DNA from 4 places in the Streptomyces sp. GbtcB7 genome. Region 1 is predicted to be linked to each of the others. Evidence: riboswitches for the same ligand, from Rfam matches in the RefSeq annotation. Region 1 holds a riboswitch; each other region holds the start of a gene.

Region 1 (7,812 bases):
TGGCCGAGACGGCGCAGCGGGTCCTGCTGCGACCGCCGCCCCGCCGGATCGGGCCCTTGCGCGTGGCCTGGCTGTATCTGGCCGCCGAGGACGAGACGCAGATCGGCGGCGACCTGTTCGCGGTCTCCCGCGCCGCCCAGCCCTCCACGCGGGTGATCATCGGGGACGTACGCGGCAAGGGGCTGGCCTCCATCGGCGAGGCCTCGGTGGTGCTCGGCTCGTTCCGCGAGGGCGCTCACCGGTACGCCACCCTGCCCGAGCTCACGGCGGCACTGGAGGTCAGCGTGTGCCGCGACCTGGAGGACGTGGCCGACACCAAGAACGACCCGGGCGAGCACTTCATCACCGCTCTCGTGCTCGACATCCCCGACGAGGGGCCGGACGCCTGGATGATCACCTGCGGTCATCCACCGCCTCTCCTGCTGCACAACCAGGAGGTCACGGTCCTGCACCCGCGCCACCCCCTCCCCCCGCTGGGCATGTGCGAGCTGCCCGCCGCGAGCCACCGACCCGACCGGTTCACCTTCGAAACCGGTGACATCCTCCTGCTCTACACCGACGGCGTCATCGAAGCCCGCTCACCGTCGGGCGTCTTCTACCCGCTCCTCGAGCGGGTCGCCTCCTTTCCCGTCTCCAGCCCCGACGCCCTGATGCGGCACATCCACGACGACCTCCTCGCGCATGTCGGCGACCACCCCGGCGACGACGCCGCCCTCCTGATCATCGAACGCGCCGCCTCCCACCACCCGCATCGACCGCATTTCGCCACCCGTTCCGTCGACGGCCACCACCGGCTCCATCCCGCCGGATCGCCCCCGTCGGCGCAACGCTGACCTCACTCCCGGGCCATGTCCGACTCCGCCGCGCTCGCCGCGGAATCGGCGTCGTCGACGAGTTTCCGCAGGTGACCGAGGTCCGCGGAGGAGGTGGGTGCGGGCTGCCGAGTGGTCTGCGTGCCCTGTGCGGTCTGTGTGCTGTGCGTGCCCTGCGTGCTCTGTGCGCTCCCGCCATGGCCGCAGCCGGCCAGGAACAGCAGGGCGGCCAGTACGGCCGGCACGGTGTGGCGCGCGCGCATCAGTTCGTACGACCGTTGTCGTGGGCGCCGCACCACTTCTCGACGTCGGCCAGGTCCTTCTGGCGGGTCTCCAGGGTGGGGACCAGGGAACGCCGGACGGTGAGCCGGTCGTTCAGGTAGGTCTCGATCTGGGTGTGCCCCGCGGACTTGGCGTTCGCCACCCGCTGCTCGAGACGGGCGATGGAGCCACGCTGGGAAGCGTCCGCGCGCAGCCGGGTGAGGATCCGGTCGATCCGCCGGTCGATCTTCGGCGCGCGCTTGCAGAGCGCCGCCGCGCCGTCGCCCGTGGGGGTGCCGGACGGCGCGGGAGTCGCGGCGTCGGCGGTGGCGGCGCCGAACAGCGATCCGGCGGCGACCAACGAGACGACCGAGATCACGGTCTTCCTGGTGCTTGGCATGACGAACTCCTCCACGTTCACGGGCGACTGCCCTCTCGCCGGGAAAGCTAGGAGCCGTCTTTGTGGAATTCTTGTGGCCGGTCGGCGGTCGTGATCATCCAGTTGCGCGGGAACGGAAGCGTGGCCCCCGTGTCCGCGGTGCCGTCGCTCAGCGGCAGGGTGACCTCGACGCGGGTACCCGGACCCGTGGGCCGGTCCAGTACCCGGATCCCACCTCGGTGCAGGGCGATCTGCTGGGCGACCAGGGTCAGTCCGAGGCCGGAGCCGGGACTGTCCGGTCGGCGGCGGAAGCGTTCGAAGACCTCGGTGCGCAGCGCGGGCGGGATGCCAGGGCCCCGGTCTTCGACGACGAGGAGCGCGTCGGCGCCGCTCGCGCGCAAGGTCACCTCGACCTGCGGGGGCTGCCCGTCCGTGTGTCCGTGGACCAGGGCGTTGACGAGCAGGTTGTCCACCAGGCTCCGCAGTCCCGCCTCCCAGCCGTGTACGCGCAGCCTCGGTGCGCAGTGGCCGGTCACCCGTGCGTGCGGATGGCGTCGCCGCTGTTCCTCCGTGCTCGCTTCGACGAGGTCGGCGAGGTCGACCGGGCCGAAGGCGTCCGCCTCGACGAGGTCTCCGCGGCCGAGGTCGCGCAGCATGACGAGGACCCCGAGGAGGCGCGCGTGTTCGCGGCTCAGGTCGTGCAGCACTTCGTCGCGGTCGGGTCCGGCGAGCTCCGGATGCTCGGTGAGGATCTCCAGGTTGGTCTGCATGCTCATCAACGGGGTGCGCAGTTCGTGCGAGGCCGCCGAGGCGAAGGAGCGGGCGGTGGCCAGTGCCTCGGCGGTCCTGAGCGCCTGCTCGTCGTAGCGGGCCAGGACGGTCTGCAGGGTGTGTGCGAGGTCGTCGACCTCGGCGATCCGCGTCGGGGTGTGGTCCAGGCGGGTGGAACTGGAGCGGGGGTCGAGGCCGCTCGCCCGGCGTTGCAGACGGCGCAGCGGCGCGCTCGCCCGGGTGGCGACGGCCCAGGCGAGCAGCCCGGACAGCGGCGCGGCGAGCAGGGCGACGGTCACCGCGCGCCGTCGGACCAGGCGCACCTGGGTGTCGGCGGCGGTGTCGGACGCGAACAGCCACAGGGTGCCGCGCACACCGGGGCGCGCCCCCGTCACCCGGGTCGACAGGATCCGCCAGCTCCTGCCGTCGGCACGGAGGGTGACCGGCACGGGCGCCCTGGCGGGCAGCGCCACGTCGGCCGCCGGTTGCGGGCCGCCCGTGAAGGTCTCCTCGGGGCCGATCAGTCGTACGCCCACGTCCAGGGCCGAGGTGAACACCCGGCGCTCGCGGGCCTGCTCCACCGCCGCCGACCGGTCGGCGGCGCTCGCGCGCAGCAGACTCCGGGCGTCCTTGGCGACGGCCACCGCGCGCTCACGCAGATGCGTGTCCTGCTGATCGTGCAGATCCGCGGCGACCAGCCGCAGCAGCAGCCAGCCGGTGGCCAGTACCAGTACGGGCACGGTGGCGCCGACGGCCAGGGCGATCCGAGTGGAGAGTCTCACGGCCGCTCCCGCGGGTCGTCGTCGCGCAGGACGAAGCCCACGCCTCGTACCGTGTGGATGATCCGGGAGCGCCCCGACGTCTCCAGTTTGCGGCGCAGATAGCTGACGAAGGTGTCCACCGCGTCGGTGCGCACCTCGAAGTCGTAGCCCCATACGCGATCGAGGAGCTGGTCCCGGCTGAGCACGATGCCGGCGTTGCGGGCGAGGAAGTGGAGGAGTTCGAACTCGCGGCGGGTCAGTTCCACCGGCCGCCCGTCGAGGCTCACCCTGCGGGCGGCGGGATCCAGGAGCAGCCCGCCGGCCCGTACGGTGCCGCTGTCCCGTGGCGGCCTGCGCCGCAGCAGTGCCTCCAGCCGCAGGACCAGCTCCTGCAGGGCGAAGGGCTTGACGAGGTAGTCGTCGCCGCCCGCCTGCAGGCCCGCGATCCGGTCGGCGGTCTCGTCGAGTGCGGAGAGCATCAGCACGGGTACGTCGTTGTCCTCGTCCCGCAGTGCCCTGCACACCTCGATGCCGCTGAGGTCGGGCATCGAGATGTCCAGCACGATCACATCCGGCGGCGTCCGCCGGGCCACCGCCAGGGCCGGTCGGCCCCCGTCGGCCAGATCCACGGTGAATCCGCCGAGCCTCAGGCCCCGCTCCAGCGAGCGGCGGATCGCCGCGTCGTCGTCCACGACCAGGACACGGCCGCGCTGCCCACTCATCACCACTGTCCCTCCCCGCCACACCCCGGCGTACTGCCGGGGCCCGCCGCCGCCCATCGTGCATCAGCCACGACGGTCCCGGCCCCGAGGGGTGGACCAAGGGTTCGGTGAGAACCGTTCGGACCGGCCCCGGTCGGCGCGGGCCCGGCGGAGCGTGGCGGTTGCGCGGGGCCTGACCCGACGGTTGCATACGACTGTGTCGTCGATGGCCGACCCCGCACACAGCCGACGACCCGCCGAACCAGGCCTCCGTGCGGCCGGGCCCACCAGGGCCGGACTTCTACGACGTCCGTGGAGGAGCGATGGGTGTGGACACGAGCGCGCAGGTCGGCCACGGGAAACGGTGGGCGGCCAGGGCCGCGCTGGTCGCGGCGGCGCTGGCGGTGCTGCTGCCGCTCGGTTACGGAGGCGTGGACGGCGTACTGCTGCTCTTTGCCGCGCTCCTCGGCGTGGCCGTCACGGCGGCGGCGCTGTGGTGGGCGCTGACCCGGCGCGGCCCGCTCCGTTGGGTGGCGGCCGTGCTGGCGGCCGTCGCGCCCGGCGCCGTGCTCACCCTGTTCGCCGTGGCCGGGCTGCTCTGGGCCGTTCCCGTGTCCCTGGCACTGTGGACCGTGGCCGTCTGGAGCGGCCGGTACGCCCTGCGGAGCGACCGGACGCGCGCCCCGCGCCCGAAGGAACGCAGGGCACCACCGCCGCGGCGCCCCTTCCTCCTCATGAACCCGCACTCCGGCGGCGGCAAGGTGGCGAAGTTCGGACTGCGGGAGAAGGCGGAGCGGCTCGGCGCGCAGGTCGTGCTCCTCGACCCGGACAAGCACCAGGACGTCACCGCGCTGGCCCGGGCCGCCGTCGCGGACGGCGCGGATCTGCTGGGCGTCGCCGGCGGTGACGGTACCCAGGCGCTGGTCGCGGCCGTCGCCGCCGAACACGGTCTGCCGTTCCTGGTGGTCTGCGCCGGCACCCGCAATCACTTCGCCATGGACCTCGGCCTCGACCGCGACGACCCGGCCACCTGTCTGGACGCCCTCACCGACGGCGTCGAACTCCGCGTGGACCTCGGCTTCGCCGGCCGCCACCCGTTCGTCAACAACGCCTCCTTCGGCGCGTACGCGGCGGTCGTGCAGAGCCCCGCGTACCGCGACGACAAGATCGGCACCATCCTGGACCTCCTGCCCGACCTGCTCACCCGCCAGCGCGGGCCGCGACTGACCGCCCGCGCCGGCGACACGACGCTCGACGCCCCGCAGGCCGTACTGGTGAGCAACAACCCCTACCGCACCAACGATCCGGCCGGTCTCGGCCGCCGCGAACGGCTCGACTCCGGGCTGCTCGGTGTCCTCGGCATCACGGTGGACAGCGCGGCCGAGGCCGCCGCGCTCGTACTGGACCCCGCGCCGGACGGACTCGCGGTCCTGACCACCCGTGAGGTGGTCATCGACGCCGACCGCGCGGAGATCGAGGCCGGCATCGACGGCGAGGCCCTGGTCCTGCCCGCCCCGGTCCACTGCCGCGTCGAACCCGGCGCCCTGCGCGTCCGCGTCCCCAAGGAACGGCCCGGTGTGCCGGAGGCCCAACCCCCTTTGGACTGGCGCCGATTGCGCACGCTCGCGGCGACCATGGGGCGAACAGCGGTCGTACGACATCCTGGTCGTGGCCGGGACACGTAGACGAAGGTCACAATTACATATCGGACAGTTCGCGCTCCAATCTTCACACCAGGCACACAAATTGGCTAAGTTGGCGGTAGGCCGCACGACTCCCTCCGGCGAACCTCGCCGGGTCGCGCGACCTCCGCCGAATCCGGTGCCCCCGTGGCAACAGGAACCGGGACCCAACCGACCTTGGGGTGAATCGGCCCAACTGCCCGATCGGGCAAGGGCCGTAGGGCATGCCTTCCGGAATCTTCCGCCCGAACCCGACAGCCGGCCCGGTAGGCGGAGTACGGAAGGAGTACGGCTCCCATGGCGCCGGAACGAACCCCGCGCCCCGGAGGCAACAGCCTCCCTGGCATGCCCGACTCCGCACGCGCGACGGCCGCCCTCAGTGGCGCGGACGGTCCGAGCCGCGAGGAGGTGCAGCAGCGGATCAGCTCCCTCTACGACCAGGCCGAGAACGCCGTCGGGTTCGTCAACGGGACCCGCGCGATGACCACGGGGAGCCGAAGCCGCGTCAACCCGGCGCCGGAAACCGCGCGCAGGCGCCGCGACCCCGCCCTCGACGACATCACCAAGACCTGGTTCGACGCGGCGCGCACGCAGCTGGGTCCGTCCGCGCCGGCCAGGCTGCCGGCCGACCGGATGCCGAACCGCCCGGCCGAGGCGCGGCCCACGGGCCCGGCGAAGCGGCCGGAGGACGGGCTCACCAACCGTGGGCGGGAGTTGACCGCCCGCCCCGTTCTTGAGTTGACCGCGGGCCCCTCCGCCGAGGCGGCCGCCGGGCCCGTGGCCGAGTTGACGGGCAGGGCCGTCGCCGCGCTGCCGGCCGCGCCGGAGCCTGCGCCGCAACCCGCGCAGGAGGCCGCCACGGCCCTGCTGCCCGCGCTGCCCGCCGGACCGGGGCAGTCCTCGTTGAAGACGTCCAAGGAGAAGATCCAGCGCAAGCTGGCGCTGGCCCGTGAGTTGGTGTCCAAGCACGCCGCACGGTGGAACCCCGGGCCCGCGGCGATCGAGTCACGTCCGGCCGAGGGTGTCTGGCCCACCCCGGAGGACCAGGCTCGCCGGCAGGCCGCGGAGGAATGGCAGCGACAGCAGTCGACCGCTCTCGGCCCGGACATGTCCCTCGGCACCGGGATGCCTCTCGGCGCGGACATGTCCATGGGTACGGGGATGCCGCTCGGCGCGGACATGTCCCTCGGCGCGGGGATGCCCCTGGTCGCGGGCATGCCTCCCGGCGCGGACATGTCCCTCGGCAGAGGCGTACCGCCGGCCACGGACATGTCCATGGGTGCGGGGATGCTCCTCGGTGCCGACATGTCCCTCGGCGCGGGGATGCCCCTGGCCGCGGGCATGCCCGTAGGCACCGGCGCCTACACCGGCGCGGTCAACACGGCCGTCGGCGCGGTCGGCGCCGCGGAGTCGGCGTACGGCGGGAAGGCCGCCAAGGCCCTCGCCTTCGCCCGCGAGCAGATCGGCAAGCCGTGCGTCTGGGGCGCGACCGGGCCGGACTCGTACGACTCCGCCAGCCTCGTCCAGGCCGCCTGGAGGGCCGCCGGGGTCGCACTCCCGCGCACCGTGCACGGGCAGGCGACCGCCGGTGCGGCGATTCCCCTGACCGACATCCAGTTCGGCGACCTGATCTTCTTCTACGACAACGTCAGCCACGTCGGCTTCTACACCGGCAACGGCATGATGATCCACGCCCCCAGCCCGGGTGCCTCGATACGCGAAGAGTCCATCTTCTTCGCCGGACAGAAGGCGATCCACAGCGCGCTGCGCCCGGCGTGACGGATGCAGCGACGTCTCCAGCGCCTCAAAGCACACATAAGGCACTGGAACGGCCAAAGTTCCGCAATAGGGGATGTACGTGATCCACGCGGGCCTCGCCGCCCGACCGGCCACCTGCGCTGACCATACTGGGAGGCCACGCCGCCTCCCACCGCAAAGTGACTCATGCCCAAGCCCTCCACCGCCCGCGCCACCGCTCCGGAAACCGTCTGGCTGGCCGGCGGGCGCCACGTCGGGCCCGCCCCGCAGGAGATCCTCAGGGAGAACCTGCGGAGGCTGAAGGCCGCCGAGACGATCCACGACTTCCTGGAGGCGGAGGACCCCTCGAACCCCGAGGGGCATGTCTTCGAGGCGCGCTGGCTGGTCGACGACGCCGTCCCGGTTCGCGCACGGCTCACGACGGACGGACGCGAACACGCCGCCGAGGGAACCCGCTGGACGCTGGTGGCCGAGGCGGAACGGCCCTGGGACCTCGCGTGGCCCTCTCCCGCGACCATGTTCTGGCCCGAGGGACAAGAGGTCCCCTGGGACCACGACATCGTGGCCGGGCTCCGCCTGCGGGACATCAACCCGCTGCCGCAGGAGGACAAGGCACTGCGCCGCCTGCTCAAGGAGGCCGCGCAGCACAGCTGGAGCATCAACGTCGTCATCCACGAGGCGATGACC
Region 2 (7,812 bases), on a different contig from region 1:
GCGCCGGTGTTAATGACGCACGCCCGTCATGTTTACGGGATGTTGCGAAGTCCTCACACGTTCCGGACGATCTCCCCCACCGGGAAAACGCAGCCGGTGAGCGACCGTCGCACGCTCGGCGTGCAGCGCCGTGACGGCCCGCGCCCGCTCGCTGTCGCCGCGCGCCACCGCGTCCACGATCCCGCCGTGCTCCGCCCAGGACTCCGCCGGATTGGCCGGCGCCTCGACCGCGTACATCCAGGCGATCTTGTGCCGCAGCTGGGCCAGCGTGGAGGTCAGCGCGGGGCTCCCGGAGGCCTGCGCGAGAGTCTCGTGGAACCAGCCGCCGAGCGAGCGCAGATCCTCGCTGTTCCCCCTCCTGGCCCGCTCCTGACCCAGTCTGACCAGGCCTCGAAGCACCTTGAGGTGGGCCTCGGTGCGCCGCTGAGCGGCCCTCGCGGCGCCCAGCGGCTCCAGGAGCATGCGCATCTCGAGCAGGTCCGCGGCCTCCTGCTCGGTGGGCTCCGCGACGCACGCGCCCGCGTGCCGACGGGTGACGACGAAGCCCTCGGCCTCCAGCGTGCGCAGGGCCTCGCGCACGGGGACCCGCGAGACGCCATAGCGTCGCGCGAGCAGTTCCTCGGTGAGCCGGCTGCCGCGCTCGTAGACACCCGCGACGATGTCGTCACGGATCGCCGTGCATACCGAGTGCGCGGGAATGCGCATGACCGGACCTCCGCCTTAATCCCCGCGAAACGCGGTCGATTGACGCTTGTTCAGTGACTCTATTGCAGAGAACCGGAATTTCCGATGGCGGGCCGGAATCCATGGATATTTTTTGGACAGACAGTCGTTCGAAACGACGAAGCCCCGGCTGGAGGGAGCCGGGGCTTCGGAAGTGTTGACGCCGGTCGTCAGACGTTCGGGGTGTGCGAGCGTCAGACGTTCACGCCGTGCGAGCGGAGATAGGCGACCGGGTCCATGTCGGAGCCGTACTCCGCCGTCGTACGGGCCTCGAAGTGGAGGTGCGGCCCCGTGGTGTTCCCGGTCGAGCCGGAGAGGCCGATCTGCTGGCCCGGGGTGACCGTCTGCCCCACGGAGACACCGATGGACGACAGGTGGCCGTACATCGTGTAGGTGCCGTCGTGCATCTTCAGGACGATCTGGTTGCCGTACGCGCCACCCCAGCCGGCCGTGACGACCGTGCCGGAGCCGACCGCGTGGACCGAGGTCCCGGAGGCGGCGTGGAAGTCGACGCCCGTGTGGCTGCCGGAGGACCAGAGGCTGCCGCCGGTCTTGTAGCCGGTGGAGATGTACGAGCCGGTGATCGGCAGGACGAAGGTGTTGAGGCGCTTGCGCTCGGCGGCGCGGGCGGCACGCTCCTTGGCCTCGCGCTCCTTCTTCGCCTCCTCGGCGGCCCTCTTGCGCGCGGCTTCTTCGGCCTTCTTGCGCGCGGCTGCCTCGTCGGCGGCGCGCTGCTGGGCGGCGGCCTGCGCGTCGATCTGGGCGGCGACGTTGTCGCCGAGGGTGACGGCCTGGGTCAGCCCGGTCTGCTCGACGGAGGCGTCCGCGGCGAGTGCCGGGGCGGCCAGGGTTCCGATGACACCGGTGGTGGTGAGCGCGGCGACGCCGACAGCGTTCGTGGTGGAGCGCTTCACGCGGCTCGGACGGCGGTGTTTCCCGGGGCCACAGGTGAACGCCATGTAGGGGCTGATCCTTTCCTTCCCTCTCGCCTACCGGGTTAGCTGACGGGTTCGGAGCAGGAAGGTCTCCTACGGACCCCCTCCAGGGAGGGCGTCCGATTCACCCCAGGGACTACGTGTGGGTCCCCGGCTCCCCTGGCTCGCGCCGTACGGGGACTCGGCGATGACTGTCCGGTGCCGCGGGCGCGGCGCACTGCCTGACGAACAGCCGCACCGACGCTAGACGGGGCGTCTTTCAATCAACAAACGGATCACGGCTTTTGTAGTGCATGCCACAGGGCAGACAGGCAACCTCCCTACCAATACGGACATCTTGGGGATGAAGTCCGAGCGAGAACCCGAGCGGAAATCCGATCAAAAAGGGGCCCGGGCGACTCTTCAGTCACCCGGGCCCTACGGAGTCACGCTCGTCCGCTCCGCGTGCGGCTCGGCTTACAGCCGGCCCCCACTGAGCCGCTGAACCTCTACTCCGTGAACCTCTACTCCGCCGAAACGACGGTCACTTCACCGATTCCGAGGGCCTTGACGGGCTCCCGGATCTGCGCGGCGTCGCCGACCAGGACGGTCACCAGACGGTCCACCGGGAAGGCGCTCACGGCGGCCGCGGTGGCCTCCACGGTGCCGGTCGCGGCGAGCTGCTGGTACAGCGTCGCCTGGTAGTCGTCCGGCAGGTACTGCTCGACCTGGTCCGCGAGCGTGCCCGCGACGGCCGCCGCGGTCTCGAACTTGAGGGGCGCCACCCCCACCAGGTTCTGTACGGCGATGTCGCGCTCGGCGTCCGTCAGGCCCTCTGCCGCGAGGGTGCGCAGTACCTTCCAGAGGTCGTCGAGCGCGGGGCCGGTGTTCGGGGTGTCCACGGAGCCGCTGATGGCGAGCATCGCGATACCGGTTCCGTCCGGCGCGGCGCGCAGGACCTGGCCGAACGCCCGCACACCGTAGGTGTAGCCCTTTTCCTCGCGCAGGACGCGGTCCAGGCGCGAGGTGAGGGTGCCGCCGAGGCAGTACGTGCCGAGCACCTGGGCGGGCCACACACGGTCGTGCCGGTCGGCGCCGACACGGCCGATGAGCAGCTGCGTCTGGACCGCGCCGGGGCGGTCCACGATGATCACACGGCCGGTGTCGTCGGCGGCCACTGACGGCACGGGGCGCGGCTCGGCGGACGAACCGGTCCAGTCGCCGAGCGTCTCGGCGAGCAGCGCGTCGAGGTCGACACCGGTCAGGTCGCCGACGATCACGGCGACGGACGTGGCGGGACGTACGTGCTTGTCGAAGAAGGCGCGTACGGCCGCCGAGTCGATCTTCTGGACGGTCTCCTCGGTGCCCTGGCGCGGGCGCGACATGCGCGAGGTCGCCGGGAACAGCTCCTTGGAGAGCTCCTTGGCGGCACGCCGGGCCGGGTTGGCCGTCTCGTGCGGGATCTCGTCGAGCCGGTTGCGCACCAGCCGCTCGACCTCGCTCTCCGCGAACGCCGGTGCCCTCAGGGCGTCGGCGAGCAGCCCGAGCGCCTTGGGCAGGCGCGAGACGGGCACTTCGAGCGACAGCCGTACGCCGGGGTGGTCGGCGTGCGCGTCGAGGGTGGCGCCGCAGCGCTCCAGCTCGGCGGCGAACTCCTCGGCGGAGAGCTTGTCGGTGCCCTCGGAGAAGGCGCGCGCCATGATCGTGGCGACGCCGTCGAGGCCCGCGGGCTCGGCCTCCAGCGGCGCGGCGAGCAGCACCTCGACGGCGACGACCTGCTGGCCGGGGCGGTGGCAGCGGAGCACGGTCAGGCCGTTGTCCAGCGTGCCGCGCTCGGGCGCCGGGAAGGCCCAGGGCTTGGGCTGACCCGCCTGGGGCTGCGGGTGGAAGTCCATGGTGGCGAGCTCGGTCACTTCGCCGCCTCCTCGTCCTCTTCGGTGGTGTCGGCGGCGACCGGCTCGTACACGAGCACCGCGCGGTTGTCGGGGCGCAGGCGGGCCTTGGCGACCTCCTGGACCTCCTCGGCCGTGATGTCCAGGACGCGCTGTACGGCCGTCAGGGCGAGTTGCGGGTCGCCGAACAGGACGGCGTACCGGCACAGTTCGTCGGCGCGGCCCGCGACCGTGCCGAGCCGGTCCAGCCACTCGCGCTCCAACTGGGCCTGGGCGCGCTCCATCTCCTCGTCCGTGGGGCCCTCCTCGGCGAACCGGGCGAGCTCCGCGTCGACGGCGGACTCGATCACCGGGACCTCGACGTCACCGGACGTCTTCACGTCCAGCCAGCCCAGGGAGGGCGCTCCGGCGAGCCGCAGCAGGCCGAACCCGGCCGCGACGGCGGTGCGGTCGCGGCGTACGAGCCGGTTGTAGAGCCGGGACGACTCGCCGCCGCCGAGGATGGTGAGCGCCACGTCGGCCGCGTCGGCCGCGCGCGTGCCGTCCTCCGGGAGCCGGTAGGCGGCCATCAGGGCGCGCGCCGGGACCTCCTCCTCGACGACCTCGCGCAGCTGCTCGCCGATGACCTCGGGCAGCGAGCCGTCGCGCGGGGCGGGCTTGCCGTCGTGCCCGGGGATGGAGCCGAAGTACTTCTCGATCCAGGCGAGCGTCTGCCGCGGGTCGATGTCCCCGACCACGGAGAGCACCGCGTTGTTCGGCGCGTAGTAGGTGCGGAAGAAGGCGCGGGCGTCCTCCAGGGTCGCCGCGTCCAGGTCCGCCATCGACCCGATCGGGGTGTGGTGGTACGGGTGGCCCTCGGGGTAGGCGAGCGCGGTCAGCTTCTCGAAGGCGGTGCCGTAGGGCACGTTGTCGTAACGCTGGCGGCGCTCGTTCTTGACGACGTCCCGCTGGTTCTCCATGGACTCGTCGTCGAGTGCGGCCAGCAGCGAGCCCATGCGGTCGGCCTCCAGCCAGAGGGCGAGCTCCAGCTGGTGGGCGGGCATCGTCTCGAAGTAGTTGGTGCGCTCGAAGCTGGTCGTTCCGTTCAAGGAGCCGCCCGCGCCCTGCACCAGTTCGAAGTGGCCGTTGCCCTTCACCTGGCCGGAGCCCTGGAACATCAGGTGCTCGAAAAGGTGAGCAAGGCCGGTACGGCCCTTGACCTCGTGCCGTGAGCCGACGTCGTACCAGAGGCACACCGCCGCGACCGGGGTCAGATGGTCCTCGGAGAGCACCACGCGCAGGCCGTTGGCCAGGCGGTGCTCGGTCGCTGTCAGGCCGCCGGAGCCTGCCTCAGCTGTGGCCGTGTGACCCATGGGCATGTACGTCCCTTCGATCGCGGAAACTGCAGAATTCCTGCCGGTCCTGCCACTGTATGCAAGCGCGCCGACAGGTGGCGAAGTTCCCGCACCTCGTACGCCGAGAGCGAGAATTCCTGAGGTGGGAGGCCGGACTTCCGTTCACCGTGAGCGAGCGGAACGCGGCTCCGTGGAGCCTCTATGGACGGGTCGCGGTCGGCGTTGTCAGTGCGGCGGTCCACAATGGTGCGCGTCAGAACCCGTTCATGCCCCGGCAGAGACTGTGAAGGAGCCGCAGCAGCGATGGCCCGCCGCAGCACGAAGACCCCGCCGCCCGACGACTCGTACGAGGAGAAGATCCTCGACATCGACGTCGTGGACGAGATGCAGGGCTCCTTCCTCGAATACGCGTACTCGGTCATCTATTCGCGAGCCCTGCCGGACGCCCGTGACGGCCTCAAGCCCGTGCACCGCCGCATCGTGTACCAGATGAACGAGATGGGGCTGCGCCCCGACCGCGGCTATGTGAAGTGCGCCCGCGTCGTCGGCGAGGTCATGGGTAAGCTCCACCCGCACGGCGACGCGTCGATCTACGACGCACTCGTGCGCCTGGCCCAGCCGTTCTCCATGCGCCTGCCGCTGGTCGACGGCCACGGCAACTTCGGTTCGCTCGGCAATGACGACCCGCCGGCCGCCATGCGTTACACCGAGTGCCGGATGGCCGACGCCACGTCACTGATGACCGAGTCCATCGACGAGGACACGGTCGATTTCACGCCGAACTACGACGGCCAGGAGCAGGAGCCCGACGTCCTCCCGGCGGCGTACCCGAACCTGCTGGTCAACGGCTCGTCCGGGATCGCCGTCGGTATGGCGACGAACATGCCGCCGCACAACCTCGGCGAGGTCATCGCGGCCGCCCGCCACCTGATCCGCTATCCGGGCGCCGACCTGGACACGCTGATGAAGTACGTGCCGGGCCCCGACCTGCCCACGGGCGGCCGGATCGTCGGCCTGACCGGGATCAGGGACGCCTACGAGTCGGGCCGCGGCACCTTCAAGATCCGCGCCACGGTGTCGGTGGAGGACGTCACGGCGCGCCGCAAGGGCCTCGTCGTCACCGAACTGCCCTTCACCGTCGGCCCGGAGAAGGTGATCAGCAAGATCAAGGACCTGGTCAACGCCAAGAAGCTCCAGGGCATCGCCGACGTCAAGGACCTCACCGACCGCTCGCACGGACTGCGCCTGGTCATCGAGATCAAGAACGGCTTCGTGCCGGAAGCGGTCCTGGAGCAGCTCTACAAGCTGACGCCGATGGAGGAGTCCTTCGGCATCAACAACGTGGCGTTGGTGGACGGTCAGCCGCTCACCCTGGGCCTCAAGGAGCTCCTCGAGGTCTATCTCGACCACCGCTTCAACGTCGTGCGCCGCCGCAGTGAGTTCCGCCGCAGCAAGAAGCGCGACCGTCTCCACCTGGTCGAGGGCCTCCTCGTCGCCCTCCTGGACATCGACGAGGTCATCCGCCTCATCCGCTCCAGCGACAACTCGGCGCAGGCGAAGGAGCGCCTGATCGAGCACTTCTCGCTCTCCGAGATCCAGACGCAGTACATCCTGGACACGCCGCTTCGCCGCCTGACCAGGTTCGACCGCATCGAGCTGGAGTCGGAGCGCGACCGGCTCAACGGCGAGATCGACGAGCTGACCGGCATCCTCGACTCGGACGCCGAGCTGCGCAAGCTGGTCTCCGGAGAACTGGCCGCGGTCGCCAAGAAGTTCGGCACCGACCGGCGCACGGTGCTTCTGGAGTCCGCGGGCACCCCCACCGCGACGGTCTCGCTCCAGGTGGCCGACGACCCGTGCCGGGTGCTGCTGTCCTCGACGGGCCTGCTGGCCCGTACGGCCAACGGCGACCCCTTCGGGGAGGCCGAGGACGCCAAGCGCACCAAGCACGACCTGATCGTCTCCGCGGTGCCGGCGACGGCCCGCGGCGAGATCGGGGCGGTCACGTCCTCGGGCCGCCTGCTCCGGCTGAACGTGATCGACCTGCCGCAGCTGCCGGAGACGGCGTCGGCGCCCAACCTCTCCGGAGGCGCTCCGATCGCGGAGTTCCTGTCCTCCCTGGAGCCGGACGAGACGGTGGCCTGTCTGACGACGCTCGACGAGTCCTCGCCCGGCCTGGCGATCGGCACCGAACAGGGCGTCGTGAAGCGTGTGGTCCCCGACTACCCCTCGAACAAGGAGGAGTTGGAGGTCATCACCCTCAAGGACGGCGACCGGATCGTCGGCGCGGTCGAACTGCGCACCGGCGAGGAGGACCTGGTCTTCATCACCGACGACGCCCAGCTGCTGCGCTACCAGGCCTCGCAGGTCCGCCCGCAGGGCCGGGCGGCGGGCGGCATGACAGGCATCAAGCTCACCGAGGGCGCGAAGGTGATCTCCTTCACCGCGGTCGACCCGGCGGTGGACGCGGTGGTCTTCACGGTGGCGGGCTCGCGCGGCACGCTGGACGACTCCGTCCAGACCACGGCCAAGCTGACGCCCTTCGACCAGTACCCGCGCAAGGGCCGCGCCACGGGTGGCGTGCGCTGCCAGCGGTTCCTGAAGGGCGAGGACTGCCTCTCGCTGGCCTGGGCGGGCGCGCTTCCGGCGCGGGCCGCGCAGAAGAACGGCACACCGGCCGAGCTGCCGGAGATCGACCCGCGCCGTGACGGCTCGGGAGTGTCGCTGGCGAAGACGGTGTCGGTGGTGGCGGGCCCGGTGTAGATCAACCGGTCTCTTCGAGACCGCCGGGCTCCTCGTCCTGTACGTGGCTGTCCTGTACGTGGCTGTCCTGCACGTAGCGGAGGACGCCCCACATGCTGTGTTCGTCGGCGTGTGGGGCGTCCTTTTCGCACGCCTCCAACTCCTTGGTCAGACCCGAGGTGTCGATGCCGGAGCCGATCAGCACGA
Region 3 (7,812 bases), on a different contig from region 1:
GGACCCGAGGATCACCTTCGAGGAGCCGGAGCAGTCCGAACCCCTGGGAGTGACGTCCCCGGCCACCCTTGACGAGCCCCGCCCCGAACGCCTGGTCGCCCGTGACGTGGCGAGGGGCGAGTGGCGTTTGGAGGTCGACCCCCGCCAGGACGGCACCCGTGTCCACCCGGACGGCCTCGAATGCACGGAGGACGCCCGGGACACGTACACCATCGACGAGTGGGACCCGCTCTCCGCCCGTACCCGCTCGACGAGGTCGATCCGTCTGCACCGCCCGGAGCTGCCCTGGGACGCACGGGTCGAGACACGCTCCGAACTCGGCTGCGACGACCGGGAGTTCATCACCTCGAACGAGCTGATCTGCAAGGACGGCAACGAGGTGGTCTTCCATCGGACGTGGGAGAGAAGAATCCCCCGGACGGCGGACTGGAGGCCCGACGGCGGCATGGGCAACCCTGAGGAGCATGGCGCGGACCGGTGAGTTCCTGATGGCCCTGGACGAGGGGATGCTCGCGTACTTCCGCGAGATGGCCGACGAGATGGTCACGCGTTTCGGGATTCCCCGGGCCGAGGCGGTGGCGAGGATCAACAGGGCTTACGCGGGGCAGGAGTTCGGGCTCTACCCGGACCTGATGTGCCACGAACTCCCCGAATACTGGGCCTACGGCCTCTACTTCAAGCCCAACACCGGCCGGCTCCCCGACGACGACCCCGACACGGACCAGTCCGTGTGGGAGGTACGCCCGGCTCCGCCCGCGGGCTCACCGGCCTGGACACTCGAAGCCTGATGTCCGTTTTGCCGCCAGTGCCGCTTTATTTCTGCTTGGTCGCGTGAATTGGGTCACTCCCATGCGGAGTGGGCTCTTTATCCCCTCTTGACGACTCCCCCTTTGCATAAGGCAAGTTGAGCGTCACGTTCCGGATTAATCGGGCATTTTCGCCCTCATATTGCGCAGGTGAAAGCGATCTACACCGGGAAATGAGGGCTTGTTCCGGACATGTGCTCTCGCATACGTTCACGTCGATCCGGACGGACCGCCCAATCCTGCCGCCGACCGGAATATCCCAGCCACCCACACACACGCACGGCAGGAGCGGGGGACCCAGGTAAGCCGCCGATCCGGACACCGGAACGGCTAGGGGTGAAGTCGCACACACCGTGCGGCCGGGCAGCTCCCGCCCGAACCCGACAGCTCACTTCGCAGGCGCCGGAGAGGAATTCGCCATGTCCGCACGAGGCAAGCACCGCAGCTTCAAGATCCACAGCATGCTCACTCGGGGCATCCTCGCCGCGGGAATGGGCGGAGTCGCACTCGCCCTTCCGCTCGTGGGCGCGACCTGCGCGCAGGCCGCCACGGCCACCACCACCGATGTCCAGCTCATCACGTACAAGGTGGTCGCGGGCGACACCCTGGCCAAGATCGCGCAGAAGTACCCCAAGAGCGGCGGCGCGGCGAAGCTGTACGCCGCCAACCGCGCGGTCATAGGCCCCGACCCGACGACGCTCCGTCCGGGCCTCACCCTGACCGTGGGCACCAAAACCGTCCAAATCCCCACCAAGGCGAAGACGGCGCCCACCACCTCGAAGACGTACGCGAACAACCTCGACGGATGGATCAAGCACTCGCTGGACGTCATGGCCCGCGCCAAGATCCCCGGCACCTACAACGGCATCCACCGCAATGTCATGCGCGAGTCCTCCGGAAACCCCCTGGCCATCAACAACTGGGACTCCAACGCCAAGGCCGGCATCCCCTCCAAGGGCCTGCTCCAAGTCATCGACCCGACGTTCAAGGCCTACCACGTGCCGGGCACGTCGATGAACATCTACGACCCGGTCGCGAACATCACGGCGGCCTGCAACTACGCGGCGGCGAAGTACGGCTCGATCGACAACGTCAACGGGCCCTACTGACAGGACTGGTGGGGCTGGTTGGACCGGTAGGGCTGGTACGACTGCCGGGGCTGATGCGGTTGATGAGGTCGGAGAGACTCGGAGAGCTGCCGGGACGCACCGGGCTCTCCGGACTCCCGGAACCGATCCGACCGGCACGGGAACAGCCGCTCCAGCACCACCGCGATCCCGTCGCCCTCGTTCGACAGCGTCACCTCGTCGGCCACCGCCTTCAGCTCCGGATGGGCGTTGGCCATGGCGACACCCCGGGCGGCCCAGTCGAACATGGGGATGTCGTTGGGCATGTCGCCGAAGGCGATGGTGGCGGCGGGAGTGAGACCGAGGTGGGCGGCGGCGAGCGCCAGACCGGTCGCCTTGGTCACGCCGCATGGCTGGAGTTCGACGGTCCCCGGCCCCGACATGGTGACGGTGGCCAACGAGCCCACCACACCCCGGGCCGCCGAGGCCAACTCGTCGTCGGACAGCGACGGGTGACGGAGCAACACCTTGCTGATCGGCTCCGTCCACAGGTCGTCGCGGTGACGCACCCGTACCGCCGGAAGCGTCGGATGCGGCATCACGTACCCCGGCTCGATGAGCGTCAGCCCGTCCACGCCGTCCTGGTCCACCGCGGCGTAGAGCAGCCCGACCTCCGCCTCGATCTTGCCGAGCGCGGTCTCCGCGAGTTCCCTGTCCAGGGTCACCGACCACAGCAGTCGGTCCGCCGCCGCGTCGTACAGCTGCGCCCCCTGCCCGCACACCGCCAGCCCCGCGCCGCCGAGTTCGTCGAGCAACGGTCGTACTCTCGGCGCCGGGCGCCCTGTCACGACCAGGTGTCGGGCGCCCGCCTCGGCCACCCTCTCCAACGCGGCCCGGGACCGGTCGGAGAGGGTGTCGTCGCCGCGGAGCAGCGTTCCGTCCAGGTCAGTGGCGATAAGTGAATATGCAGTCGGAGCGGCCATGATCCGAAGAATACGGATCGAACGACTCGTCGGCCCGGCGTGAACCGGACGACGTCCGGTATCCCGTCAGCAACGCCGTTCACCGTACGGGGCGTACCGGGCGTACAAAGTGCACGTCCGCCCCCGCCCACCGATGCGGACGGTACGAAAAGACTCCGAGCGGAATGTCACTCCAGAGGATGACGCGGCTGCGGTGACTGTGGCCGCCTGAGCCCAACACGAGCTCCGACGCGGCGGGTTGGGCCCCGCTCACGGCGTGGCCCACCAGTCACCGACCCCTCCGGCCGTACTGGCCCCGGTCACCTCACCCGTGCGCGCTCGCCAAGTGCTTGGCCAGCCGCGGCGAAGCGAACTCCGTACCGCACACGAACCGCATCACCGGCCCGTACGAAGCCGCCGCCGGCAACCCCGTGAAGTACAGCCCGGGCACCGAGGAGCAGTACCCCGCACCGAGCTTGGGAGTGCCGCGGCTCACCGCGAGCGCCGTACGCAACTCGTGTCCCAGGAAGTCCATCGCGGCGATGTCGACGCGATAACCGGTCGCCGCGATGACATGGTCGGCGGCGAGCTCCTCGCTCCGGCCGCCCAGGGTCTGCACGGAGAGGACCGGACGCCCGTCGGAGACGTCGGCGCGAACGATCCCGGAGACCTCGCTGACCTCGACCTTGCCCTCGAAGCGGTCGCGCAGCCACCACGCCCCGAGGGGGCCGAGCACCCGGCGGACCAGGTAGTGCCGGGCCTCGGCGGGCAGATAGCGGTAGGGGTGCGGGTAGTAGCTGAGCGCCCACAGGGACCAGGCGCGTCCGAAGGGCGACTCGGGACGCAACTTCGGCTGCTTCCAGGGCGGTGCGCCGAAGGCGACCCTGCCCCGTCCCCGGGACACCACCCGCACCTGCGCGCCCGCCTCCGCCGCGAGCGCCGCCGTCTCCAGCGCGGACTGGCCCGCGCCGACGACGATCAGTTCCTTGCCGGAGAACCGGGCGAGGTCGTGGTGCTGGGAGCTGTGCGAGACGGGGCCGGTGGGTGTGGGTCCGTCCGCCGCCGCGCCGCCGAGCTCGGGCGGCAGATGGGCGAGTCCGTACAGTCCCGTGGCCACGACGACCGCCCGCGCCGTGAACGACTCCCCCGAGTCCAGCTTGAGTTCGAAGCCCTCGCTGCCCCGGCGGTCGACGGACACGACCCGCACCCGCTCCAACTCGGGCACCAGCTGCTGCTGGAACCACTCGCCGTACGCGATGAACGTCTCGACCGGAATGATGTCCTCGTCCGTGACGAGCCGGCGGGTCCCCGCCGCGTCGCAGTAGTCGGCGATCGTGTGGCCGGGCTGCGGGGCGTCGAGGCTGGACGCGACCGGGGTCGACTTGAGGAGCATCCCCTCGGGCATGTGGTCACGCCAGCTCACCATGGGCTCGCCGAACACGCGCACCGGGATGCCACGCGCCCGCAGATGGGCGGCGGTGGACAGGCCGAACGGGCCGGCACCGATGACTGCTACCGGATGATTCACGAAGTCCCTCCCCAGGACATACTTTCGTCACTTCGTGGTCGTACTGGTGCTGTTGCCACGGCGGTTGGTCCGCCACAGCTGATACAGATGCCTCGCGCCCGGCCGCACGAAGCGCGCGAGCATCGTGAAGAACGGCCGCAGGTCGTCACCCGCGAGCCAGGCCAACTCCGTGCCGCTCGCGCGAGCCGGCGCGTGCGGGGTCGTGTAGCCGCTGCGCCGGTAGGCGAGCAGGGCCGGCAGGTCGATGTTCTCCACGATGTACCGGTGACCGGCCCGCTGTTCCCCTTCGGGAACGGTGCGCCCGGTCAGGTCGAGATGCATGGCCCGGACGACGTCGATCCCCGACTCGTTCTCGAAAAGCCGGAACTGCGCGCCCATCCGGGGGTTGAAGTCGAGAAGTTTGTACTGCCCGTCGCGCCGGTCGAAGCGCAGGTCGAGGTCGATGACGCCGCTGAAGCCGATCTGTTTGATGAAACGCGCGGCGAGGTCCGCGAGTTCCGGATTGTCCACGACGTACGCGTTCGCCGTCATTCCCGCGTGCGGCGGCCAGGAGCGGACCTTCACGCCCGTGAACATCGCGAGCGGCGTCGAGTCCGCGTCGAAGTACGCGTGCACGATCCAGTCCTCCGCCTCCTCCCTGGGCAGGTACTCCTGGAGGATCACGCCCGGCTGATCACCCCAGTCCCGGGCGAGTGACAGCAGCCCCTCCCGGGTCGCGATCCTCGTCGTCCCGTTCACCGCCGGCTGGCTGCGGCGTACGAACGCCTCCCGGTTCTTGGCGACGATCGGAAACCGAGCGCTCTCGGCGAACGCCACGATCTCCTCGTACGACTGCGGAAAGGCCGCCGCCGGACTGGGGATGCCGTGTTCCACACAGAGTTCGTGCAGGCCCTGCTTGCTGGCGAGGCGCCTGGGCAGTTTGGCGTCGACCCGAGGAAAGAGGAATCGCTCCCCCAGTTCCTCCTGGTGCTCGGCGATCAGGACGGCCGCCTCCTCGTCCGTCGGGACGAGCACCGTCGGCCGCCCGACGCGGGCCCCGATCCGCAGTAACCCCTCGACCAGACGCTCCGGCTCCTCCGTCCCCGTCGTCGGCCAGACGAAGGCACGGCGCAGATAACGCGAGGCCGCGGCAGGCGTGTAACGGTCCTCGGTGATCGCATACATCGGTATGCCGAGGCGGCCCAGACTTCGGATGGCGCCCACACCGCCGTGATGCAGCGGATAGTCGCCAAACTTCACGATCAGGCCCGGAACGTTCCGATCGGCGTCGACCGGCACTCCGCTGACGCTCCTGGCCACGGGTCCCCCCACGTGTCCCCCCTACGGACCGGACCCACCCCGTCCGTGTCCCCAAAGGACGCTAAGCCGGAACTACTGAGTCCGACAAGGCCTATTCGGACATTGCGAACTCTTTAGGCACTGTCGAGGCAACTCTTCAGGTACCGCCACAGTGCCTCACGACAACTCGCGGCAACTCATGGCGACTCTTTGGGCACTGCCACAGCACGTCACTCCCCCGTAACCTGTGCCGCGACCACCCGGAACACGTGAAACACCCACACATGCACCGCGCGGATCACACGGCCAAGACAGTCACACGAACCACACAGCGCGCACGACCACGAAAGCGAGGCACCACCCGATGCCCCCCTTCGACGTCCCCGAGGGCGATCCCTTCGGCCCGCACAACCTCCCCTACGGCGTCTTCTCCCGGGCCGGAGCGTCCGAGCGGAGCGTCGGCGTCCGGCTCGGCGACCACGTCCTCGACGCGGGAGCGACCGCCCAGGCCCTCGGCTCCCCGTACGCCGAACTGCTCGCGCAGCCCACCCTGAACCCGCTGCTCGCCGCCGGCCGCACAGCCTGGTCCGACGTACGCCGCGCACTCACCGCCTGGGTGACGGTCCCGGCCCACCGGGAGACCATCGCACCCCTCCTGCACCCCCTCTCCGAGGTGACCCTGCACCTCCCCTTCGAGGTCGCGGACTACGTCGACTTCTACGCCTCCGAGAACCACGCCCGGAACGTCGGACAGATCTTCCGCCCCGACGCCACCGACTCCCTCACCCCCAACTGGAAGCACCTGCCGATCGGTTACCACGGCCGCTCCGGCACGGTCGTGGTGTCGGGCACGGAGGTGGTCCGCCCCTCGGGCCAGCGCAAGGCCCCTTCCGACACCGCCCCCGTCTTCGGCCCCTCCGTCCGGCTCGACATCGAGGCGGAGGTCGGCTTCGTGGTCGGCGCACCCTCGACCAGGGGCACGCCCGTCCCGCTCTCCTCCTTCCGCGACCACGTCTTCGGCCTCTGCCTCCTCAACGACTGGTCGGCGCGCGACATCCAGGCCTGGGAGTACGTCCCTCTCGGCCCCTTCCTCGGCAAGTCCTTCGCCACCTCGGTGTCGGCGTGGATCACCCCGCTCGACGCGCTGGACGACGCACGGGTCGCGCCCCCGGCCCGCACGCACCCCCTCCTCCCCTACCTGGACGACTCCGAGGACGAGCCCGGCGGCTACGACCTCCGTATCTCCGTCGCCGTCAACGGCCACGTCGTCTCCGCACCCCCCTTCTCCACCATGTACTGGACGGCCGCCCAGCAACTGGCCCACATGACGGTCAACGGGGCCTCCCTGCGCACCGGCGACCTGTACGGCTCGGGAACGGTCAGCGGCCCCTCCGAGCACGAGCGCGGCTCCCTCCTGGAACTCACCTGGAACGGCCGCGACACCCTCGACCTCCCCGACGGCAAGCGGGCCTTCCTGGAGGACGGCGACGAGGTCACCCTGACGGCCTGGGCCCCGGGCCCCGACGGCACGCGGGTGGGACTGGGCGAGGTGAGGGGCCGCATCACCCCGGCACCCAACCCCTCCTGACTCCGGCGGCGTCCGGGTCAACAGCCCCGGCGGGGTGCAGGGGCGAGGCCCCGCTGTGGCCCCTCCGGGGAGGGGCCACCAGGGGGTCGAAGGGGCGGAGCCCCTGGGATGGGACGGGTAGGGGCGGCGGGGGCGAAGACCCCTACCCCGCCGACCCCACGTCCCCGCACCCGCACCCGCGCTCGCACCCACAAGACACCCTCGCCCCACACCGCGCCCCCGCGGGTGGCAGATCTCCCCTCCTCCCAACCAAAACCGCAGGCCAACGCCCGACCCTCACCATCGACAGGTGGCGCAACACTCCAGCAACACCACCACCCGCACCCCGTCGGTATGGTCCGTCGCATGCCCACCGAACGCGTCCGAGAACACGCCGGCCCCGGCGCGACCACCGTCGCCGCCCACCGGCGTCGGCTGCGCGCGGACCGGGCGAGGCAACTCGCCGACCTGCTCCGCCACCAGGTGCTGACCGGCGGTTTCCCGGACGGCACCCTGCCGCACGAAGCCGCCCTCGGCACCGACTACCGCGCCTCGCGCAACACCGTCCGCCAGGCCCTGGACCTGCTCCGCGCGGAGGGCCTGG
Region 4 (7,812 bases), on a different contig from region 1:
GCGGCACGGCGCGACTGCGCGCGGTGCCGGACGGCGGCACGGAGGTCGAGCTGGAGATGGAAAGGGCGGAGAAGACGTCATGAGCGACGTGAACGGACCGACCGGGCAGACCCCGGCATCGAACGGGCTGGAGGATGCCGCCGTGGGTGCGGCCGGGGCGGGCGCCGGGGCTGAGGCCGCGACCGGGTCGACCACCGGGTCGGCCACCGGGTCGACCACCGGGTCGGCCGCCGAGTCCGTCGCCGGTGTGGGCGCGCCCACGAGTGCGACCGCCGTCGGCCCCCACGCGACTGCTGCCGCGGGCGGACGCCGTGTGCGGGTCGTGCTCGTCGACGACCACCGCATGTTCCGTACGGGAGTACAGGCCGAGATCGGAGAGACCGAGCGGACCGGCGTCGAGGTGGTCGGCGAGGCCGCGGACGTCGACCAGGCGGTCACGGTCATCACGGCCACCCGGCCCGAGGTCGTCCTGCTCGACGTCCATCTGCCCGGCGGCGGCGGTGTCGAAGTACTGCGCCGCTGCGCCCCGTTGATGGCCGACGCCCGGCAGCCGGTCCGTTTCCTCGCGCTCTCCGTGTCGGACGCCGCGGAGGACGTCATCGGTGTGATCCGCGGCGGCGCCCGTGGGTACGTCACCAAGACCATCACCGGCACGGACCTGGTGGACTCCATCTTCCGCGTCCAGGACGGCGACGCGGTCTTCTCGCCCCGCCTGGCCGGATTCGTCCTGGACGCGTTCGCCTCCACCGACGCCCCGCCCGTCGACGAGGACCTCGACCGTCTCACCCAGCGCGAGCGCGAGGTCCTGCGTCTCATCGCCCGCGGCTACGCCTACAAGGAGATCGCCAAGCAGTTGTTCATCTCGGTGAAGACGGTCGAGTCGCACGTCTCGGCGGTTCTCAGGAAGCTCCAGCTGTCGAACCGGCACGAGCTGACCCGATGGGCCACCGCGCGCCGGCTGGTCTAGCCGATCGCGTCGAGAGGGTTGCCTACCGGTGTTCCGCGTCGGGCGCCCGGCCCAGTATCCGTAGCGCCCAGCGGTAGTGACGTACGGCCTTCACGATGCCGATGAGGCCGGTCAGCCACAGGATCAGACCGATGCCCATGCCCTGGACGACATCGCTGTACAGGGGGTGGCCGGGCTCGGCCCGCGCGGCCGCCGTGAAGGACGTCCAGGCACCGATCGCGCAGACGCCGAGCGAGGAGAGCAGCCAGAAGAGGCTGAGGCCGGGGGAGCGGAGCCGGGAGTCGGTCGCGGGGTGCCGGTCCAACTCGGACCAGGCGTCCAGCAGTCGGTGTATGTGATGGTCCCGGCGGACGGAGAGGGCGACGGCGACGACGGTCGGGGCGAGCGCGGCCAGGCCCAGCAGGGCGAAGAGCGGGCCCAGGACGAAACCGGTGGGGTCGCGCTGCTCGAGTTGTCGCAGCGGCAGCACCAGCAGCGCCCAGCCGACGATCGCCGCGAGCGCCAGCAGCCAGAGCAGCAGGACCCGGTGCACCCCGAGGCTCCGCCTGCGCAGCTCCTCCAGCGCCTGCCCCCGGTCGGCCAGCAGCGCGGCGCGGTCCGGCCAGGTCCTGATGTGCGCGGGCGGCGGCGGAGGCGGCAGCAGAGAGCCGGGCATCAGAACCTCTCGGACGACGGAGCGACGACGGAGCGACGACGGGACGACGGAGCGATGACGACGGAAACAGAGTCCGCGCCGACGCTACCGTGATCCACTTCTCCGTCCGCACCACACCGCGGTCGCCCACGCGTCTTTCACGCCACTCGGGTGGCCCCGGCGAACGGCATCTCGTCGACCGGCGCCAGCCGCACGGGCGCCGACGGGTTCGGGGCATGGATCATCTGGCCGTTTCCGACGTAGATGCCCACATGGCTGATTCCCGAGTAGAAGAACACCAGGTCACCGGGGCGGAGTTCGGACCGCGAGACCCGGTGTCCGGCGTTGATCTGCGCGTACGTCGTGCGCGGCAGCGAGATGCCCGCGGCGCGGTACGCGGCCTGTGCCAGGCCCGAGCAGTCGAAGGCGTCGGGCCCGGTGGCGCCCCAGACGTAGGGGCTGCCGAGCTTCCCGTAGGCGTACGCGACGGCCTCCGCCGCACGCGAGTTGGGTGCCGCGACGGAGCCGGGCGACGACACCGGGCCGAGGTCCCGCACGGCGGAGCGCGAGGCGCGCTGCCCGGCGCTTCCCGTACCCCCGGCGCCCCCGGCCGCTCCCAGGTCCCCGAGCTGCGCGCGCTGCTCGTCGGTGAGCCGTGACAGCAGCTGCCGCGCCGTGTCCAGCTTCCCGGTGATCGTCTTCTTGGCCCGCTTCAGCTCCGCCTGACGCGACTTGAGCGAGGCCAGCTCGACATGCGCGGCCCCGCGCAGCTGCTCGATCTCCCGCAGCTGCTTGCGCACCCGGGCCACGGCCTCCGCCTGCCGGCTGCCGGCCCGCTCGGCGAACGCGGCCCCTTCCAGGTACTGGTCGGGGTCGTCGGAGAGCGCGAGTTGCAGCGCGGGGTCCAGGCCTCCGCTGCGGTACTGCGCGGCGGCGATCGAACCCAGCGCGTCCCGAGCCGTGTTGAGCCGGTCCTCCTTGCGCGCCGCCTCGTCGCGCAGCGCGTTCAGCCGCTGCTCGGCCTTGTCGGCCTTGTCCTTCGCGCCGTCGTACTTCTGGGTGGCGACCTCCGCCTCCTCGTACAACTTGTCCACCTTGGCCTTCACCTGTGCCGGCGACAGCTGCGGGTCCGCGTGCCCCGTCCCGTCGAAGCCCGTCGCCGTGGCCGCGCCCGCGAGGGCGATGGTCGCGGCGGTGCGGGCCGTGTTTCCACCGAGCGAGCGCTGTCTGGGCTTTCGGTGCGCTGCCACGAGGGCCCACATCCTTCCCGGGGACTTGCCTACGACCGCCGGGTACGAGCGCGGTCAATGGGGACACGTCCGGCGGCGGCCCACACAGGGGGAGCGGGCCGCCGCCGGACCTTTCTCGGCGGTGGTGTCCGGCTGCCGCCCCTGGCCCGGGCGGCGGTGGGGAGCCGGTCACCTGGTGGAGGACGCTAAACCTGAGAGTGATGTCCCGGTAACGTCATGTACGGAAGTGGCGCCACTGGATCGCGGGGCGACCGTATGTGACCGTGATCCCGGCCCGGCGCGGTCGACTTCACGCGGTGTGATGACCGATGGGGCGGTTCCGGGACAATCGGTGGTTCCCAGGTGGTACGGGTCTACAGGGGGTGGGCCGGTGACAAGAGGGGTCAGGGCCGCCGATTAGGCTCCGGCTCCATGGACGTACTCATCCATCTCTTCGTCGGCCTGCACATCATCGGCATCGCCTCGCTCCTCGGCGGTTTCCTCACCCAGATGAAGGCGATGGGCCAGGGCACCGCCCGGTTCGTCCCCGCCATGCTGCACGGCGCGCTGACCATGCTGGTCACGGGCGTCGCCCTCGTCGGCCTCAACCAGGCCGACGACCACTCGGTCAACACCATCAAGATCGGCGTGAAGCTCGCCCTGCTGATCGTGATCCTCGGACTCGTCTATGTGAAGCGGGACGACGAGAAGGTGGACAAGGGCCTGTTCGGGCTCGTAGGGCTCCTCACGACCGCGAACATCTTCATCGCGGTGCTCTGGACCTGACGGCCCCCCGAAGGCCCCCACGGACGGCTACGGCGCTTCCGGACACCCGACGGTCACGGCGGCTTCCAGACGCCTGACCGCTACGGCTCCCGCGGACGCCTGACCGCTACGGCCGCCACCGCCAGCCACGCCGCGACCGAGATCCACAGCAGCACCTGCCCGAGCCCCCTGAGCCAACCGACGCCGATGGCGGCCGCGACCGACAGCGCCGCCACCGCCGTCATCCCCAGCGGGAACACGGTCGCCCAGCGCAGCACGTCGTAGCGCGGTCGGGGCCACAGGGCCTCCGCCACGGCCAGCACGCAGTACGAGCCGAGGACGAGCACGAGCAGCGCCTCGGTCACCCAGCGCAGCACGCCGTTGTCGTCGTTGTTCCACAGGTAGATGTTCGCCTGGTACGCGAGGATCAGCTTCGACCCCGCCAGCGCCGAGATGGCGAGCGCGCCGCCCGCGACCCACTGGTCCCCGGCGCCCGTGGCGACCTCGCGGTAGTCGAAGTAGAACAGCGCCGCCGCGTAGAGCACGAGCCCCAGCCAGAACAGCACCAGCGCGGTGTGCGCGAGCCAGTCCGTGTGCGTCGCGGCGGCGAGCGTCGCGCCCAGCACCGCGAGCCCCTGCGTGGCCACACAGCCGAGGAACACCGCTCCGGGCATGCGGGGCCGCCATTGCCGTACGACCAGGAGGAGCAGCCCCGGCCAGAGCGCCGCCGACAGGGCGAGCAGGGCCTCGGCCGACACCTCCCACCCCAGCGTGACCAGCCGCGTGCCGAGCACGGTGGTCGCCGCGACCGCGGTGAGCGCGCTCGGTGTACCGGCCTCCGTCAGCCATCGCTCCCGCTCCCGCAGCAGCCGTACGACGAAGGCCGCGGCGAGCCCGAGCCAGCCGACGGCCGCGAGGGCCAGCACGATCCGGGACAGGATCTCGTAGCCGGTCTGCTCCAGCCCGATCGAGATGATGCCGGTGGCCAGGATCGCGGCTCCGGCGCCCGGCGGACTCTGCGCCCACCAGGTGCGCAGGCCGGTCCACCGGGTGCCGGGCGGGGAGATGGCTGACATGGGCCCGATGCTAAGGACCTTCGAGCGGGTTGGCGGCGGGCCACGCGCGCGTGGAGCTCGATGAGCCCCACGCGCGCGCGGCGGGCGTCGAGGCGTTAGGCCGGACGCACCACGCTGTGGATGATCGACTCGCCGCCGTAGAAGATCGACTCCTCGCGGACGTACGCGCCCGGCTTGGGGGCGTGGATCATCATGCCGTTGCCGATGTAGAGGCCGACGTGGCTGATGTCGTCGTAGAAGAAGACGAGGTCACCGGGCTTGATGTCGGAGAGCGGCACCGTCGTGCCCGCGTTGACCTGGTCCCAGGTGGTACGCGGGAGATCGACGCCCGCGGCCTTCCAGGCGGCCTGGGTGAGGCCGGAGCAGTCGTAGGAGCCGGGCCCGGTCGCGCCCCAGACGTACGGCTTGCCGATCTGGGTGCGGGCGAAGGCGAGGGCCTTGTCGGCCTTGGCGGTGTACGAGGAGTCGGTGGCCGAACTCCCGGTGGTCCCGGTGGTGCCGGTGGTCGCGGAGGTCGTCTGCTGCTGGGCGGCCGCCTCCTGGGCCTTCTTCTCCGCCGCGGCCTGCTGCTGCGCCAGCTCAGCCGCCTTGCGGTCGGCCGCTTCCTGCTTCTTCTTCTCGATCGCCGCGAGCCGCGCCTTCTCCTCGGCGGTCAGCTTCGAGAGCAGGTCGCGCGCCTCGGCGAGCTTGCGCTGCACGTCGGCCTTGGACGTCTTCAGCGCGCTCTGCGTCGTGGTGAGCGTCTGCAGGCTCTGGGAGGCCTCCGCGCGCTTCTTGGTGGTGGCGGCCTGCTCGGTGATGTAGTCGTCGACGGCCACCTTCTGGCGGCTGGTCAGCCGGTCCATCAGCTGGGTCTGGTCGAAGTAGTCCTGCGGATTGTCGGCCAGCAGGAGGGTCGCGGTGTCGGGGGCGGAGGCACCGGTGCGGTACTGCGCCGCGGCGAACGAACCCAGCTCCTCGCGCGCGGTGTTGAGCTTCTCGGTGCGCTGGGCCACGTCGTCGAGGAGGGAGTCGACGCGCTTGCGCTGCTGCGCGGTCTTCTCCCTGGTCGCGTTGTACTTCTCGGTCGCCGCCTCGGCCTGGTGGTAGAGGTCGTCTACCTTCTTCTCGACCTCTTCGATGCTCGGCTTGGAGTCGGCCGAGGGCGCGGCGTTCGCCGTCTGGGAGAGCAGGGCCACGGAGGTGAGGGCCGCCGTGGCGAGGGCGGGGGTCCGTATACCCGCTATGCGCGTACCCGTAGGACTCCACTTGCGATGCGACGCCAAGAGAGGCGACTCCTTCCGTCTTCCGCCTACCGAGTTAGCTGTCGGGTTCGGGCGGGTGATTCCGGAAGGTTTGCCCTACGGTCCTTGTCCCAGCGGACAGTTGGACCGATTCACCCCAAGGTCGGTTGGGTCCCCGGCTCCGGCTGCCGTACGGCGCACCGGACTCGGCGGAGGCCGCACGGCCCGGCGATGTTCGCCGGTTGGGTCGAGCGGCCTGCCCGGCACGCTAGCCAACTCATAAGTGTTCTGTGAAGTTTGATGTGCGATATGCCCGATACATTTTTGTGACCTTGATCCTGAGGGCCATTGATCGGGACTGACTGTGGCTGACCGTAATGAAACGATCCTGAACGGTGACGGCGTCCGCGGCGGAAAGGGCGACGGAAAGAGATCATGCGCGGTCACGGAAAGCGATCATGCGCGGTCGCGGAAAAACCGGTCGGGTTTCCAGGGTGGCCGCGGGTTGTCAGTGGGGCCGCCTAGACTCGGAGAGCGATGAGCAGCCTCTTTGATGACAGCTTTCTGGCGGACCTCCAGCCTTCCGGGGCCCACGAGGAAGAGCCCCCGCCGCCGCCCGAGGACGGGGCGCCGGAGCCGCTTCCGGACGACCTGTTCGGCGGCCGCTTCGACGTGCCCGCGAGCCGGGACGCCTACTACCGCGACGGCGCGCACCGCCCCGCCGTGGACCCGGCGGCCCTGCTGGACGGGTTGAACGAGAACCAGCGCGCGGCCGTGGTGCACTCCGGCTCCCCGCTGCTCATCGTGGCCGGCGCGGGCTCCGGCAAGACCCGGGTGCTCACCCACCGCATCGCCCATCTGCTGGGCGAGCGCCATGTCCACCCCGGCCAGATCCTCGCGATCACCTTCACGAACAAGGCCGCGGGCGAGATGAAGGAGCGCGTCGAGCAGCTCGTCGGCCCGCGCGCGAACGCGATGTGGGTGATGACCTTCCACAGCGCGTGTGTGCGAATCCTGCGCCGCGAGAGCAAGAAGTTCGGCTTCACCTCCTCGTTCTCGATCTACGACGCCGCCGACAGCAAGCGGCTGATGGCGCTCGTCTGCCGTGATCTGGATCTCGATCCCAAGCGCTTCCCGCCCAAGTCCTTCAGCGCCAAGATCTCGAACCTGAAGAACGAGCTGATCGACGAGGAGGACTTCGCCGCCCAGGCCGCCGACGGCTTCGAGAAGACCCTCGCCCAGGCCTACGCGATGTACCAGTCGCGGCTGCGCGAGGCCAACGCGCTCGACTTCGACGACCTGATCATGACCACGGTCAACCTGCTGCGCGCCTTCCCGGACGTCGCCGAGCACTACCGGCGCCGCTTCCGCCACGTCCTGGTCGACGAGTACCAGGACACGAACCACGCGCAGTACGCCCTGGTCAGGGAGCTCGTCGGCCCGGTCGCCGGTGACCGGCCCGAGGACGTGCCGCCCGCCGAGGGCGAGCTCGAGCCCGCCGAGCTGTGCGTCGTGGGCGACGCCGACCAGTCGATCTACGCCTTCCGCGGGGCGACCATCCGCAACATCCTCCAGTTCGAGGAGGACTACCCGGACGCGACGACGATCCTGCTGGAGCAGAACTACCGCTCCACCCAGACGATCCTGACCGCCGCGAACGCGGTCATCGAGCGCAACGAGTCCCGCCGCCCCAAGAACCTGTGGACCAACGCGGGCGCCGGTTCGAACATCACCGGCTATGTCGCCGACACCGAGCACGACGAGGCCCAGTTCGTCGCCGACGAGATAGACCGTCTCACCGACGCGGGCGAGGCCAGGGCGGGCGACGTCGCCGTCTTCTACCGGACGAACGCCCAGTCCCGTGTCTTCGAAGAGGTCTTCATCCGCGTCGGCCTGCCCTACAAGGTCGTCGGCGGCG

The links. A riboswitch is a leader RNA that binds a small molecule or an ion and turns the genes downstream of it on or off. The one in region 1 is predicted to bind cyclic di-AMP.
Region 2: linked by a shared signal. The riboswitch ahead of KVT44_RS04775 (M23 family metallopeptidase) and the one ahead of KVT44_RS13375 (C40 family peptidase) in region 1 are both predicted to bind cyclic di-AMP.
Region 3: linked by a shared signal. The riboswitch ahead of KVT44_RS22455 (transglycosylase SLT domain-containing protein) and the one ahead of KVT44_RS13375 (C40 family peptidase) in region 1 are both predicted to bind cyclic di-AMP.
Region 4: linked by a shared signal. The riboswitch ahead of KVT44_RS42405 (C40 family peptidase) and the one ahead of KVT44_RS13375 (C40 family peptidase) in region 1 are both predicted to bind cyclic di-AMP.

What each region holds. Positions count from the first base shown of each region.
Region 1 covers NZ_JAGXJM010000006.1:320,130-327,941, forward strand. The annotation lists gene KVT44_RS13345 (PP2C family protein-serine/threonine phosphatase) at 1-833, shown strand, start outside; gene KVT44_RS13350 (hypothetical protein) at 836-1,075, opposite strand; gene KVT44_RS13355 (hypothetical protein) at 1,075-1,473, opposite strand; gene KVT44_RS13360 (HAMP domain-containing sensor histidine kinase) at 1,521-3,005, opposite strand; gene KVT44_RS13365 (response regulator transcription factor) at 3,002-3,706, opposite strand; gene KVT44_RS13370 (diacylglycerol kinase family protein) at 4,009-5,370, shown strand; cyclic di-AMP (ydaO/yuaA leader) riboswitch at 5,486-5,656, shown strand; gene KVT44_RS13375 (C40 family peptidase) at 5,713-7,146, shown strand; gene KVT44_RS13380 (hypothetical protein) at 7,312-7,812, shown strand, end outside.
Region 2 covers NZ_JAGXJM010000002.1:436,735-444,546, forward strand. The annotation lists gene KVT44_RS04770 (GntR family transcriptional regulator) at 10-705, opposite strand; gene KVT44_RS04775 (M23 family metallopeptidase) at 918-1,682, opposite strand; cyclic di-AMP (ydaO/yuaA leader) riboswitch at 1,695-1,855, opposite strand; gene KVT44_RS04780 (pitrilysin family protein) at 2,162-3,550, opposite strand; gene KVT44_RS04785 (pitrilysin family protein) at 3,547-4,887, opposite strand; gene KVT44_RS04790 (DNA topoisomerase (ATP-hydrolyzing) subunit A) at 5,167-7,626, shown strand; gene KVT44_RS04795 (GTP-binding protein) at 7,628-7,812, opposite strand, start outside.
Region 3 covers NZ_JAGXJM010000013.1:155,108-162,919, reverse strand. The annotation lists gene KVT44_RS22465 (CocE/NonD family hydrolase) at 1-481, shown strand, start outside; gene KVT44_RS22460 (hypothetical protein) at 465-788, shown strand; cyclic di-AMP (ydaO/yuaA leader) riboswitch at 1,061-1,221, shown strand; gene KVT44_RS22455 (transglycosylase SLT domain-containing protein) at 1,226-1,915, shown strand; partial or broken gene KVT44_RS22450 (HAD family hydrolase) at 2,053-2,856, opposite strand; gene KVT44_RS22445 (FAD-dependent oxidoreductase) at 3,161-4,363, opposite strand; gene KVT44_RS22440 (ATP-grasp domain-containing protein) at 4,391-5,662, opposite strand; gene fahA (fumarylacetoacetase) at 6,006-7,229, shown strand; gene KVT44_RS22430 (GntR family transcriptional regulator) at 7,575-7,812, shown strand, end outside.
Region 4 covers NZ_JAGXJM010000036.1:19,350-27,161, reverse strand. The annotation lists gene KVT44_RS42435 (ATP-binding protein) at 1-83, shown strand, start outside; gene KVT44_RS42430 (response regulator transcription factor) at 80-967, shown strand; gene KVT44_RS42425 (hypothetical protein) at 990-1,622, opposite strand; gene KVT44_RS42420 (C40 family peptidase) at 1,760-2,851, opposite strand; gene KVT44_RS42415 (hypothetical protein) at 3,263-3,616, shown strand; gene KVT44_RS42410 (tellurite resistance/C4-dicarboxylate transporter family protein) at 3,697-4,671, opposite strand; gene KVT44_RS42405 (C40 family peptidase) at 4,767-5,936, opposite strand; cyclic di-AMP (ydaO/yuaA leader) riboswitch at 5,944-6,116, opposite strand; gene pcrA (DNA helicase PcrA) at 6,432-7,812, shown strand, end outside.